3 regions of the Mycobacterium sp. NGS69 genome follow, and region 1 is predicted to be linked to each of the others. Evidence: riboswitches for the same ligand, from Rfam matches in the RefSeq annotation. Region 1 holds a riboswitch; each other region holds the start of a gene.
The links. Region 1 has a riboswitch for cobalamin ahead of AC5Y2S_RS06735 ((2Fe-2S)-binding protein). Riboswitches for the same ligand answer to the same signal wherever they lie in the genome.

Region 1 (4,064 bases):
ACCGCGTCGACCGGCACGTCGGGCCTGGCCGAAACCGCGCTGGAATGCCTGATACCCGGGGAGACGCTGCCCGCGGGATCGCGCCTGGTGGTCTCGCGGCTGGGCGGGGCCCAGTTGACGCTGCCGCCGTACGCGGTGGCCGGGCTGGGGCGCCAGTCGGACCTGTTGACGCACGCCGACCTGATGATCTGCGGCGGCGGTCACGGGATCGTGGCCAAGACGCTGCTGGCCGGCGTGCCGCTCGTCGTGGTTCCCGGCGGCGGGGACCAGTGGGAGATGGCGAACCGGGTGGCGCGCCAGGGGAGCGGACGGCTGATCCGGCCGCTGACCCCCGACGCGCTGGTCGCCGCGGTCGGCGAGGTGCTGTCGGCGCCCGGCTACCGCGAGGCGGCGCGGCAGGCCGCAGCCGGTGTCGCCGACGTCGCCGACCCGGTGCGGGTGTGCCACCAGGCGCTGGCGCTTGCCGGGTAGCGGCTCTGGGTATGTTGGCGGGCGTGCGGCTGACGGAGTTCAACGAGCGGGTTGTGTTGCGGTTCGGGTCCACCTACGGGGCGTCGGTGCTGGCGGATCACGTGCTGACCGGGTTCGGCGGCCGCACCGCCGCCCAGGCGATCGAGGACGGGGTCGACCCGCGCGACGTCTGGCGCGCCCTGTGCGTCGACTTCGACGTGCCGCGCGATCAGTGGTGAGCTCTCGAGTGTGAGCTGGTGGCTTTGAGTGTGAGCTGATGGCGCGATTCGGGGCCGGTTTTCCGCCCTGGATACACACTGAAAGCCCAGGCTGCACACTCATTTCCGCCCGGTCCGCCGGTCCCGCCGAAACACGCAATCGCCGCACACGGACCGCCCCGGCACGCGGTAGAACAGGCAGCAGCTGTGGCGCCGGAACCCGAGATGCGGGCCGCTGACCACGCCGGAGCCGGCCAGCATGCCGCTGTCCAGCAACGACTCCGTCATCGCGACGATCGAGGGCCGCAGGTCCGGGCGCGCGACGAGCAGCGCCCGGGACGCCCCGACCAGCGCGGACGCGATGTTGCCGGCCAGCAGGGCGGGAGCCAGCTTGACGCGCAATCCCGCGGCGAACGGGTTCATGTGCCCTTTGACCACCATGCGGTACAGCGACTTCGCCGACGGACGGTCGACCGCTCGGCCGATGGGCTCGGGGATCCGCAGCTGCGCCCCGTCATCGGCGCGCTGCAGGTCCTTGAGGTCCGGGACGACGCCATGGCCCAACGCGCACGCCAGCACGGGCGACCACAACCGGGTGGCGTGGCCGAGGTGCACCAGCGAGGCGGCGATCCGCAGGTCCGACGTGTGGTACCGCCGCGCGGTGGCGTCGATCAGATCGGCGAAACCGTCGGCGTAGGACTGCCTGACCGGATGCCACCCGGCCGCGTCACCACCGACCGTGAACGTGAAAAACCTTTTGTAGGAAGATATTTCGGCCAGCTCAGCAGAAATGTCCATGCGCAACCAATCCTCTTAAGGGGAAATCCGCCCCAGTTCTGGTGAGGAAGCGCTGACGGTGAGTATCTGGCTCTCGGGTCGGGGCATGCCCGTCCCGGTCACAGTGGCGGGACCGCACCGGATTCGCACCGGTTTCCTCAGGTTGTCAGCCCCGTCAGCGCCTTTCGGTAGCAAATGTTGCCACACGCCGTTCGCCGCGCCCGGCGTGTCTCCTTGAATCGAACACGTGTTCGGCTACTGTGGTGAGCGTTCGGAGACTTGTCGGACCCCGCGCCTAGGGTCACGGCCAACCGACCGATACCGGTCACCGACACACCGACGATAGGAAGAGGCATCATGGCGCAAGCCCCCGACCGCGAGAAGGCCCTCGAGCTGGCGATGGCCCAGATCGAGAAGAGCTACGGCAAAGGTTCGGTGATGCGTCTCGGCGACGAGACGCGTCAACCGATCTCGATCATCCCGACCGGATCCATCGCACTGGACGTGGCCCTGGGCATCGGCGGCCTGCCCCGGGGCCGGGTGGTGGAGATCTACGGCCCGGAGTCCTCGGGTAAAACCACCGTCGCACTGCACGCCGTGGCAAACGCCCAGGCCGCCGGCGGCGTCGCGGCGTTCATCGACGCCGAGCACGCGCTGGACCCGGATTACGCCAAGAAGCTCGGCGTCGACACCGATTCGCTGCTGGTCAGCCAGCCCGACACCGGGGAGCAGGCCCTGGAGATCGCCGACATGCTGATCCGTTCCGGCGCGCTGGACATCCTGGTCATCGACTCGGTGGCCGCGCTGGTGCCGCGCGCGGAGCTCGAAGGCGAGATGGGCGACAGCCATGTCGGCCTGCAGGCCCGGCTGATGAGCCAGGCGCTGCGGAAAATGACCGGTGCGCTCAACAACTCGGGAACCACCGCGATCTTCATCAACCAGCTCCGCGAGAAGATCGGCGTGATGTTCGGCAGCCCCGAAACCACCACGGGTGGGAAGGCTTTGAAGTTCTACGCGTCGGTGCGCATGGACGTGCGCCGGATCGAGACGCTCAAGGACGGCACCGACGCGGTCGGCAACCGCACCCGGGTCAAGGTCGTCAAGAACAAGGTGGCGCCGCCGTTCAAGCAGGCCGAGTTCGACATCCTCTACGGCAGGGGCATCAGCCGGGAGGGCTCGCTGATCGACATGGGCGTGGACCAGGGCTTCATCCGCAAGTCCGGTTCCTGGTTCACCTACGAGGGCGAACAGCTCGGCCAGGGCAAAGAGAACGTCCGAAACTTCTTGGTGGAGAACGCCGACATCGCCAACGAGATCGAGAAGAAGATCAAGGAAAAGCTCGGCATTGGTGCGGTGGTGACCGATGACCCCTCCGGCGATGTCCTCCCCGCTCCCGTCGACTTCTGAACCCTCCCGCGAGGAGCAGGCGCGGGCGCTGTGCCTGCGCCTGCTCACCGCGAGATCGCGCACCCGCGCCGAGCTGTCCGGTCAGCTGGCCAAGCGCGGATACCCCGACGACGTGCGGGAGCGCGTGCTCGACCGGCTGGCCGCAGTGGGGCTGGTCGACGACGCCGACTTCGCAGCGCAGTGGGTGCAGTCCCGGCACGCCCACGCGGGAAAGAGCAAGCGCGCCCTGGCCGCCGAGCTGCGTACCAAGGGCGTCGACAACGAGGTGATCAGCACCGCGCTGGGCGGGATCGACGCCGGCGCCGAGCGGGACCGCGCCGAGCAGCTGGTGCGGGCCAAGTTGCGGCGGGAGACGCTGAGCGACGACGACGAGCGCGTGACTCGCCGGCTGGTGGGGATGCTGGCGCGCCGCGGCTACGGCCAGAACCTGGCGTGCGAGGTCGTGCTCGCCGAACTGGCCGCCGAACGGGAGCGCAGGCGGGTCTAATAGCTGCGGGTTAATTCCGTCCGCCCCGGCCGCCGTACCATGGCCCCGTGACGTCGACGCTGGCCCCCGCGCGCACCTACCAGGTGCGCACCTACGGCTGCCAGATGAACGTCCACGACTCCGAGCGGCTGGCGGGCCTGCTGGAAGCCGCCGGCTACCGGCGGGCGGCAGACGGTGCCGACGCCGACGTGGTGGTCTTCAACACCTGCGCGGTCCGGGAGAACGCCGACAACAAGCTGTACGGCAACCTCAGCCACCTGGCGCCGCGAAAGCGCGGCAACCCCGACATGCAGATCGCCGTCGGGGGCTGCCTGGCCCAAAAGGACCGCGACGCGCTGCTGCGCAAGGCGCCCTGGGTGGACGTCGTCTTCGGCACGCACAACATCGGGTCGCTGCCGACGCTGCTCGACCGCGCCCGCCACAACAAGGTCGCGCAGGTGGAGATCGCCGAGGCGCTGCAGCAGTTCCCGTCGTCGCTGCCGAGCGCCCGCGAATCCGCCTACGCCGCTTGGGTTTCCATCTCCGTCGGATGCAACAACACCTGCACGTTCTGCATCGTGCCTTCGCTGCGCGGCAAGGAGGTCGACCGCGGCCCGGCCGACATCCTCGCCGAGGTGCAATCGCTGGTGGACGACGGCGTGCTGGAAATCACCCTGCTGGGCCAGAACGTCAACGCCTACGGCGTTTCCTTCGCCGACCCGACGCTGCCGCGCGATCGCGGCGCC
Region 2 (4,064 bases), on a different contig from region 1:
ACCGAGTTCAGGTCGTCCAGCACCTCCATGTGCGAGCGGGCCGCCTCGAGCGACGTGACGTCGGCGTCCAGGTCGGCGATGGCGCCGATCACCTCACCGAATTCCGAGTAGCACAGGTGGGTGTGGATCTGCGTCGAGTCGGCCACGCCGGACGTCGCCAGGCGGAAAGCCGCCACGGCCCAACGCAAGTAGTCTTCCTGCTGGGCGCGGCGCAGCGGCAGCAGCTCGCGCAGCGCCGGCTCGTCGACCTGGATCACCGCGATGCCCGCGGCCTGCAGGTCCACCGTTTCGTCGCGAATCGCCAGCGCCACCTGGTTGGCGGTGTCGGCCAGCGGCTGGTCGTCGCGGACGAACGACCAGGCCAAAATCGTGACCGGCCCGGTCAGCATGCCCTTCACCGGCTTGTCGGTCAGCGACTGCGCGTAGCTGATCCACTCGACGGTCATCGGGCGGCGCCGCGCGACGTCGCCGTAGAGGATCGGCGGTCGCACGCAGCGGCTGCCGTAGGACTGCACCCAGCCGTTCTGCGTGGCGAAGAAGCCCTCCAGCTGCTCGGCGAAGTACTGGACCATGTCGTTGCGCTCGGGCTCCCCGTGCACCAGCACGTCCAGACCCAGTTCCTCCTGCAACGCGATGACGTCGGCGATCTCCTTGCGCATCTTGGCGACGTACTCGGCCTCGTCGATCTCGCCGGCCCGAAAAGCCGCGCGCGCCTTGCGGATCGCCGACGTCTGCGGGTACGAGCCGATCGTCGTGGTCGGCAACGGCGGCAGGTGCAGCCGTGCCTCCTGGCTGGCGCGGCGCCCCGCCGCGTCGCCGCGGTGCGTGCCCGACGCGATGATCTCCTCGATCCGGGCGCGGACGGCGCTGTTGTGCAGCCGCGGATCGCTGCGACGGGAGGCGACGGCCGCGTTGGACGCCGCGATCTCCTCGGCGACGGCGTCTCGCCCGTCCCGCAGTGCGCGCGCGAGAGTGACCACCTCGCTGACCTTTTCGGCCCCGAACGCCAGCCAGCTGCCCAGGCTTTCGTCCAGACCCGTTTCGGGCTCCAGCGAATACGGCACATGCATGGTGGAGCACGATGTCGAAACCGCCACGCTGCCAGCCGAACCCAGCAGGGTGGCCAGCTTGGCCAGCGCCGATTCCAGGTCGGTGCGCCAGACGTTGCGCCCGTCGACGATGCCGGCCACCAGCAGCTTGCCGGACAGTTCCGGGATGCCCGCCACCGCGGTGCCGGCGCCGGCCACCAGGTCGATCCCGATGGCTTCGACGGGCGTGCGGGCCAGGCCCGCCAGCGCCGCGCCCGGGTCGCCGAAGTAGGTGGCGACGTGGATCGCCGGCCGGTTGCTCACCGCCCCGAGCGCGGTGTAGACCGCCTCTGCCAGCGCCGGCGCGTCGGGGGAGATGTCGGTCACCAGGGCGGGCTCGTCGAACTGCACCCACCGGGCGCCGTGCTCGGCGAGCAGCGAGAGCAGCTCGCAGTAGATCGGCACCAGTTCGCGGAGCCGCTCGATCGGCGCGCCGCCCCCGTTGATGCCCTTGCTCAGCAACAGGAACGTGATCGGGCCGATGACGACGGGACGCGCGGGAATCCCTTGCGCAAAAGCCTCTTTCAGCTCCGAAAGCACCTTGTCCGGGTTGAGTGCGAACCGCGTCGCGGGCTCGATCTCGGGGACCAGGTAGTGGTAATTGGTGTCGAACCACTTCGTCATCTCCAGCGGCGCGATGTCGTCGTTGCCGCGCGCCAGGGCGAAGTAGCGGTCCAGTTCGTCGGCGACTGCGGTGGCCCGCACCGGCAGCGCGCCGAGCATCACGGCCGTGTCGAGCATCTGGTCGTAGTAGGAGAAGGTGTTCACCGGGACCGAGTCCAGGCCGGCGGCCGCCAGGTGGGTCCACATGTCGCGGCGCAGCGAAGCCGCGACGGACTCCAGTTGGGTGCGGTCGGTGCGCCCGGCCCAGTAGCCCTCGGTGGCGCGCTTGAGTTCGCGTTTCGGGCCGATGCGGGGGGAGCCGGTAACCGTGGCGGTGAATGGTTGAGAGGTGCTCACTTCTTCGTCCTAACACTCGACGGGTGGATCACCGCCGGCGGACGCAACAGCCGAGTCCGTCGCGGCACACAAGCCGCAACGGCAACGACCAAACGCCCATTCCACGAGGCGATGACCCGGCCGGACGCGGCGCGCCCGGCGCAGCCGGCAGGTCTTCGGACTCGCAGGCGCGCACCGAGTGGTGCTCCTAGTGGCCGTCGCTTCCCGATCTTTCGATCAGTGCGTGTGACGGCGGTCGTTCCTGCTCACCGCTGCGGGACAGTCCCGGACTCCCACCGGGTTCCCTCTCGCGACGCATGCCTAACATGCCTCGCTCGATGCCGGCGCCACGGTTGCGGCGACGGCAAACCAGCTGCGGAGCGGAGTTTACAAGGCCCTCGTCACCAGCGGCAGCTTCGGCAGCCACAAGGAGTTCTCGGTGTTGGGGAACCCGGCCGTCGGCCGGAAACCGGGGGCGGGCCCGAGATGCCCGGCCCGGCCGACCCACTCCTCGACCAGCACGCGCAACACCTGCCGGACGATGTGGCCGCCACGGCAACGCATGGACCCCGCACCCAGGCTCCAATGCCGGTGCGCCCTAACGCCAATCACGAGATCGTCGGTGGACATGGCATCGCTGCCGTCCCGCTGCACCGCGGCGATGCACAACATCACCACCATGCCGGCGGGTAGCTCGACCCCGCCGACGGTCGTCGGCTGGGTGGTGAATCGTTGGCAGCCCTGCACCATCGGCTCCAACCGGAGGACCTCTTCAACGAACCCGCGGATCAGCTCGGGGTGGCGTCGAAGCGCGTCGCACAATTCGGGGTCGCCCGCCAAGACGAGTAAATGCCAGCCGGCGTGTTTGGACAGGTTGCGGCAGGCCTCGGCGAAGACGTGGCCGGACCGCCCGGCCAGGTGCTCCGCGGGCAACAGCCGCAGGCGCGACACGATGTCGAAAAGGGCGTCCGCCATCGGCGCGGTCACCTCGGCCAGCGCGTCACCGCCGCCGGCGGTGGCGAAACGATCGATCAGCGCGGCGGCGGTCGGGCGGAACGCCGCCGCGATGTCGTGAGCGGCTTTCGGGGCGAACAGCCGTTGATGAACGTCGAGATCGCTCTCGGGAAGGGCGCGGGCCCGATCCAGCCTCGCGTCGTCGAGATGCGCCAACACCTCATCCCGCCCGACGACGAACACCCAATTGCCCGCCGGATCTCGCAAAACCGGGCCGGCCTGTCGCGCCAGGCGCCACCCCACGCCGCGGTCCGTGCTCAGGGCGGCTCCCGCCTCGGCGGGAAAGACCGGGCAGTCGCCAAGCTTCACGTGCCCTGTCCCTGGTGAGCCAGTGCGTCGGCGATGGGGACGCCGGTCCCGTCGGCGCCGTTGTTGAATTCGATGGTGCGGCCGATGGTCGAGGCGTCGTGCAGCGACGCGGCCACCGCGAGCGCGACGTCGGCCCGGGAGACCTCGCCTTTCCCCTTGCCGATGACGATCCGGCCGGTCGCCGGATCCAGGGTGAGGTGGCCCGGTCCCAGCACCGTCCAATCCAGGTCGCTGGCGCGCAGGTGCGCGTCCGCCGCCGCCTTGGCCTCCGCGTACGGGAAGAACGAATTCTCGCTCGGCACACCGTGATCCGGCCCGGCGCCGAAGTAGGACACCATCACGAACCGCCTGACGCCCGTCCCCGCGGCGGCATCGATCACCCGGATCGCCGCGTCGCGGTCGACGGCGTAGGTGCGCGCCGGGTTGCCGCCGCCCGCGCCGGCGGAGAACACGACGGCGTCGTGACCCGCCAGCAGGCCGGCCAGCGCGCCGGTGTCCAGTCGCTCGATGTCGCCCACCACCGGCGCGGCGCCGGTTGCGGCGACGTCGTCGGCGTGGTCGGGGTTGCGGAAGACCGACGTCACCTCGTCGCCGCGCTCGGTCAGAATGCGGGCCAGCTGCAGGGCGACCTTGCCGTGGCCGCCGAAGACGATGACTCGTGCCATGCCCCGACCGTACCCGGCGGGACCGCGGGCTATCTGCGACGCAGTCCCT
Region 3 (4,064 bases), on a different contig from region 1:
CTTGAGCACCTTGCCGCCGGCGTTGCGGGGCAACGCGTCGACGAACAGCACGTCGCGGGGAGTCTTGAAGCGCGCCAACCGGTTCCGCACATACTCCTGGACGTCGCGCTCGGTCAGCGACGCGCCCGCCCGCGGCACGACGTAGGCGCGCAGTCGCTGCCCGAACTCGTCGTCGTCGACGCCGACGACAGCCACGTCGAGGATGTCGGGGTGCTGCGCAAGCGCATCCTCGACCTCGCCCGGGTAGACGTTCTCCCCACCGGACACGATCATCTCGTCGTCGCGCCCGTCGATGAACAGCCGGCCGGCGGCGTCGAAATGACCGACGTCGCCGGTGGACATCATGCCCCCGATCGACTCCTTGGTGCCGCCGCCCGTGTACCCCTCGAAGGCGAGCACGTTGCCGACGAAGATCCGTCCCGGCGTCCCGACGGGCGCCTCCTGCCCCTCGCCGGTGAAAACCTTGACCACCGACCCGGGCACCACCCCACCGACGCACCCCGGCGCGACGGACAGGTCGGCCGGCGTGGCGATGGTGGCGTAGGCGACCTCGGTCGAGCCGTACATGTTGTAGACGACGGGCCCCAGGTCCCGCAGGGCCCGGGTGGCGAGCGCGGCGCCGAGCTGGGATCCGCCGACGAACACGATGCGCAACGAGGTCAGATCGTGCTCGGCCAGCGCCGAGAAGCCCAGGTCGAGAATGCGCCGCAGCATGACCGGCACGACGATCATCGCGCTGGCCCGGTGCGCGGCCACGCTGTCCAGCGTCCGCTCGGCGTCGAAGTGCCGGCGCAACACCAGCGTCGAGCCCAGCACCATCGCGTACATCGCATGGCTGAAGCCCATCGAATGAAACAGCGGCACACAGCATTCGGTGACTTCCCGACCCCTAAACGGCACCTTGCCGAGCAGCCCGCCGACCGGGATCAGCGAGGCGGGCTCGGAGCGCAGGGCGCCCTTCGGGACACCGGTCGTCCCGCTGGTCGAGATGACGATCTTGGGCCGGCCGCCGGAGCTGGGGGGCGGGCCGGGGTCGCCGCGCTCGATCAGCGCATCGAGGGTGTCGGCCCCCGGCGTGTCCGCCCACGCCCGAAGGCGGCCCAATCGCGGATGGGCGTCGGCGACCACGCCGGCGTACTCCTCGTCGTAGACCAGGAGGTCGGCACCCTCGCGGGCCAGCACCTCGGCCAGCTGGGTGCGACCGAAGCCGGTGTTGAGCAGCAGCACACCGGCGCCCGACTTGGCGGTGGCGAAGACCGCCTCCAGGAAGCCCCGGTGATTGCCGGTCAGGATTGCCACGCTGGCGCCCGGGCCGAGGCCGCGCCGGCGGAACTCGTTGGCCAGCGCGTTGGTTTGCTCGTCCAGCTCGCCGAACGTCAGCGGCCCACGCTCGTCGATCAGCGCCAGCCCGTCGCGATCCCGCGCGGCCGCGATCACCGTCGCCGCGCCCATCAGGCCGTAGCGGTCGAGCGCGCGGAGCACCGGCGCGATCCGGCCGGGCGGCATCGTTCGCAATCCCCCGGACCGGGCATACATCAGCAGCGACGAAGCTTCCAACCCGAGACGCCTGAGCAGTTTCGCGGTCATTGCTTTAACTCTGCCGATCGATCGCGGCGTGGCTTAGGGCGCAACGCCACCCCCTGCCGGGACTTTGGTCACGGCGCGGCAACCGCGGGCGTGCAACAATACTGCGCGTAAGGCGATGACGATGCAGGAAGCCGGTGCGAATCCGGCGCGGTCCCGCCACTGTCATCGGGGAGCGACCCTCAGCAGCCACGGCGTGAGCTGGAAGGCGAGGCGAGCAGCGATCCGAGAGCCAGGACACTCGCGTCGTCGCATCCTGCGACCCGGGGCGGTGTACCCCGAGAGAGCTGGCAATCCCTCATGCCACATTCGTCATGGCATCGCGCCCCGATCTGGATGGCGTCCCCGCCGGAAGTGCATTCAGCGTTGATCGGCAGCGGCCCCGGGCCGGGTGCGTTGCTCGCGGCCGCCGCGGCGTGGGGTGCGCTCAGCACCGAATACGCGGCGGCGGCAAAGGAACTCGAGGCGCTACTGGCCGCGGTGCGGGCGGGCTCGTGGGCCGGGCCGGCCGCCGAGTCCCATGCGGCCGCGCACGCCCCGTATCTGGCGTGGCTGGAGCGGGCCGGCGCGGACAGCGCCGCGACGGCCGCCCAGCAGGAGATCGCAGCCGCCGCCTACGCCGCCGCGCTGGCGGCGATGCCGACCCTGGCGGAGCTGGCCGCCAACCACGCGACCCACGCGGGGTTGGTGGCGACGAATTTCTTTGGCATCAATACGATCCCGATCGCGCTGAACGAGGCCGACTATGCGCGGATGTGGATTCAGGCCGCGACCGTGATGAGCGCGTATCAGGGCGCGACGACGGCGGCGGTGGCGGCGGCACCCCGGACCACCGCGGCGCCGCAGATCGTGACGGCCGATGCGCTCGTGGCCGCGGCCGCCGCGCCATTACCCCCCGACCGGCAGGACGACGTCCTGCAATGGTTGCAGCAGAACGGGTTTACCGACTTCTACTACGCCCACCTGCAGCCGTTGATCGACTCGCTGATGCTCGACCCGTTTTTCCAGTCGCTGTTCTCCGGCTTCGATCCGTGGCTGCCCGTGCTCGGCAATCCCCTGAGCTTCCTCAGCCCGTTCAACATCGCGTTCGCCCTCGGCTACCCGATGGATTTCGGTTCGTACTCCGCCTTTCTGGCGGAAACGTTCGCGTTCATCGCGGTGGATGTCACCGCGGCGCTCGCCTCGGGTAATCCCACGACCATCGGCTGGACCCTGGTTTTCGTCACCGTCGAGGCCGTCGGCACGATCATCACCGACACTATCGCGTTGCTCAAGACCCTGCTGGAGCAGAACATCGTGCTGCTCGCGGTCTTCCTGCCGCTGATCAGCGCCTCCTTGGCGCCGCTGGCCGCCGTCCCCGCCACGCTGGGCGGCCTGTCCGGCCTGGCCGGCATCAAGGGCCTGATCGTCGTGGTGCCGCCCGCGCTGCCCGCCGCCATGCCGCCGGTGGTCGCGCTCGCCCCGGCCATGCCGGCCCCGAGCCCGCCGCCGCCCGCTCCGGTCCCGGCGCCGGCTCCGGCCGCCGCGACGGCGGCCGCTCCCACCGCCGGGCCGCCGCCGCCGGCCGGTACGCCACCGACGCTGACCGGGGCGGCCATGGGCGTCGGCATGGACGGCTCGGCCTACCTGGTCGGTGGGCTGAGCGCGGATACTCGTCGGGCGGCGGGCGCCGCCGCGCGGAAGGGGGCGCCGGAGCCGGACAGCGCCGAGGCTCCGGTGGTCGCCGCGACGCCCGAGGAAGCCGGATCGCCGCGGCGCCGCCGTCGGCCCAAAGCGACGCGGCCGGGCCGTGGCTACGAATACATGGACCCCGAGCCCGAGGCGCCGCGGCTGCCGATGCTCCCCCGGACGTGGGAACCGCAGTGACGGCTCAGCAGCCGCAGGAGTGGCCGCGCCAGGTCCGGACGCCCTGCCAGGCCGCGGCCCCGGCGACCCCAAGACCCACCGCGGGGTCAACCCACCACGCGCCCGACCAAAGTCCCGTCAGCGCGAGGGTGATCAGCACCCCGGCGGCCTGCACGCCGCACAGGTAGTTCTGCGTGCCTTCGCCCTCGGTGGCCTCCGAGCCGAGCCGCGCGCCCAGTCGGCGGTTGGCCCGCCCGAGGATCGGCATCAGCACCAGGCCGAGGGCGGCGAGCGCGATGCCGATCACCGACGTCTCGGCGTGGTGCTCCTCGGTCAGGTCCCGGATGGATTCGGCGGCGATGTACGGGGCGGTCAGCCAGAACGACACCGCCACACCGCGTTGCGCGCGCCGCTCGGCCGTCTCGGAGAGCTCCCGTGCGCCGCTGAACCGCCAGATCACCATCGCGCTGGCCAGCGCCTCGGCCCCGCCGCCGAGCGCCCACCCGGTCAGCGCGATGGACCCGACCGCCAGTCCCTGCCACAAGCCGACGCCGCCCTCGACAAGCACCACGACCAGGCTGATCCAGGCCAACTGGCGCGCCCACCGGGCGTCGGTCCGCCAGCCCACATCCCGG

Region 2: it holds a riboswitch for cobalamin, as region 1 does, so the genes downstream of both, metE (5-methyltetrahydropteroyltriglutamate--homocysteine S-methyltransferase) here and AC5Y2S_RS06735 ((2Fe-2S)-binding protein) in region 1, are expected to answer to the same signal.
Region 3: it holds a riboswitch for cobalamin, as region 1 does, so the genes downstream of both, AC5Y2S_RS16330 (PPE family protein) here and AC5Y2S_RS06735 ((2Fe-2S)-binding protein) in region 1, are expected to answer to the same signal.

Annotation. Positions count from the first base shown of each region.
Region 1 covers NZ_JCALCD010000002.1:312,999-317,062, forward strand. Annotated here, with positions in the region: gene AC5Y2S_RS06725 (glycosyltransferase) at 1-471, shown strand, start outside; gene AC5Y2S_RS06730 (DUF3046 domain-containing protein) at 495-689, shown strand; gene AC5Y2S_RS06735 ((2Fe-2S)-binding protein) at 789-1,466, opposite strand; cobalamin riboswitch at 1,507-1,637, opposite strand; gene recA (recombinase RecA) at 1,803-2,852, shown strand; gene recX (recombination regulator RecX) at 2,824-3,339, shown strand; gene miaB (tRNA (N6-isopentenyl adenosine(37)-C2)-methylthiotransferase MiaB) at 3,387-4,064, shown strand, end outside.
Region 2 covers NZ_JCALCD010000004.1:632,559-636,622, reverse strand. Annotated here, with positions in the region: gene metE (5-methyltetrahydropteroyltriglutamate--homocysteine S-methyltransferase) at 1-2,048, opposite strand, end outside; cobalamin riboswitch at 2,178-2,367, opposite strand; gene AC5Y2S_RS15770 (cytochrome P450) at 2,415-3,350, opposite strand; gene AC5Y2S_RS15765 (SDR family oxidoreductase) at 3,347-4,015, opposite strand; gene AC5Y2S_RS15760 (TetR/AcrR family transcriptional regulator) at 4,045-4,064, opposite strand, start outside.
Region 3 covers NZ_JCALCD010000005.1:82,208-86,271, reverse strand. Annotated here, with positions in the region: gene AC5Y2S_RS16335 (AMP-binding protein) at 1-1,587, opposite strand, end outside; cobalamin riboswitch at 1,679-1,842, shown strand; gene AC5Y2S_RS16330 (PPE family protein) at 1,885-3,450, shown strand; gene AC5Y2S_RS16325 (cation efflux transmembrane domain-containing protein) at 3,455-4,064, opposite strand, start outside.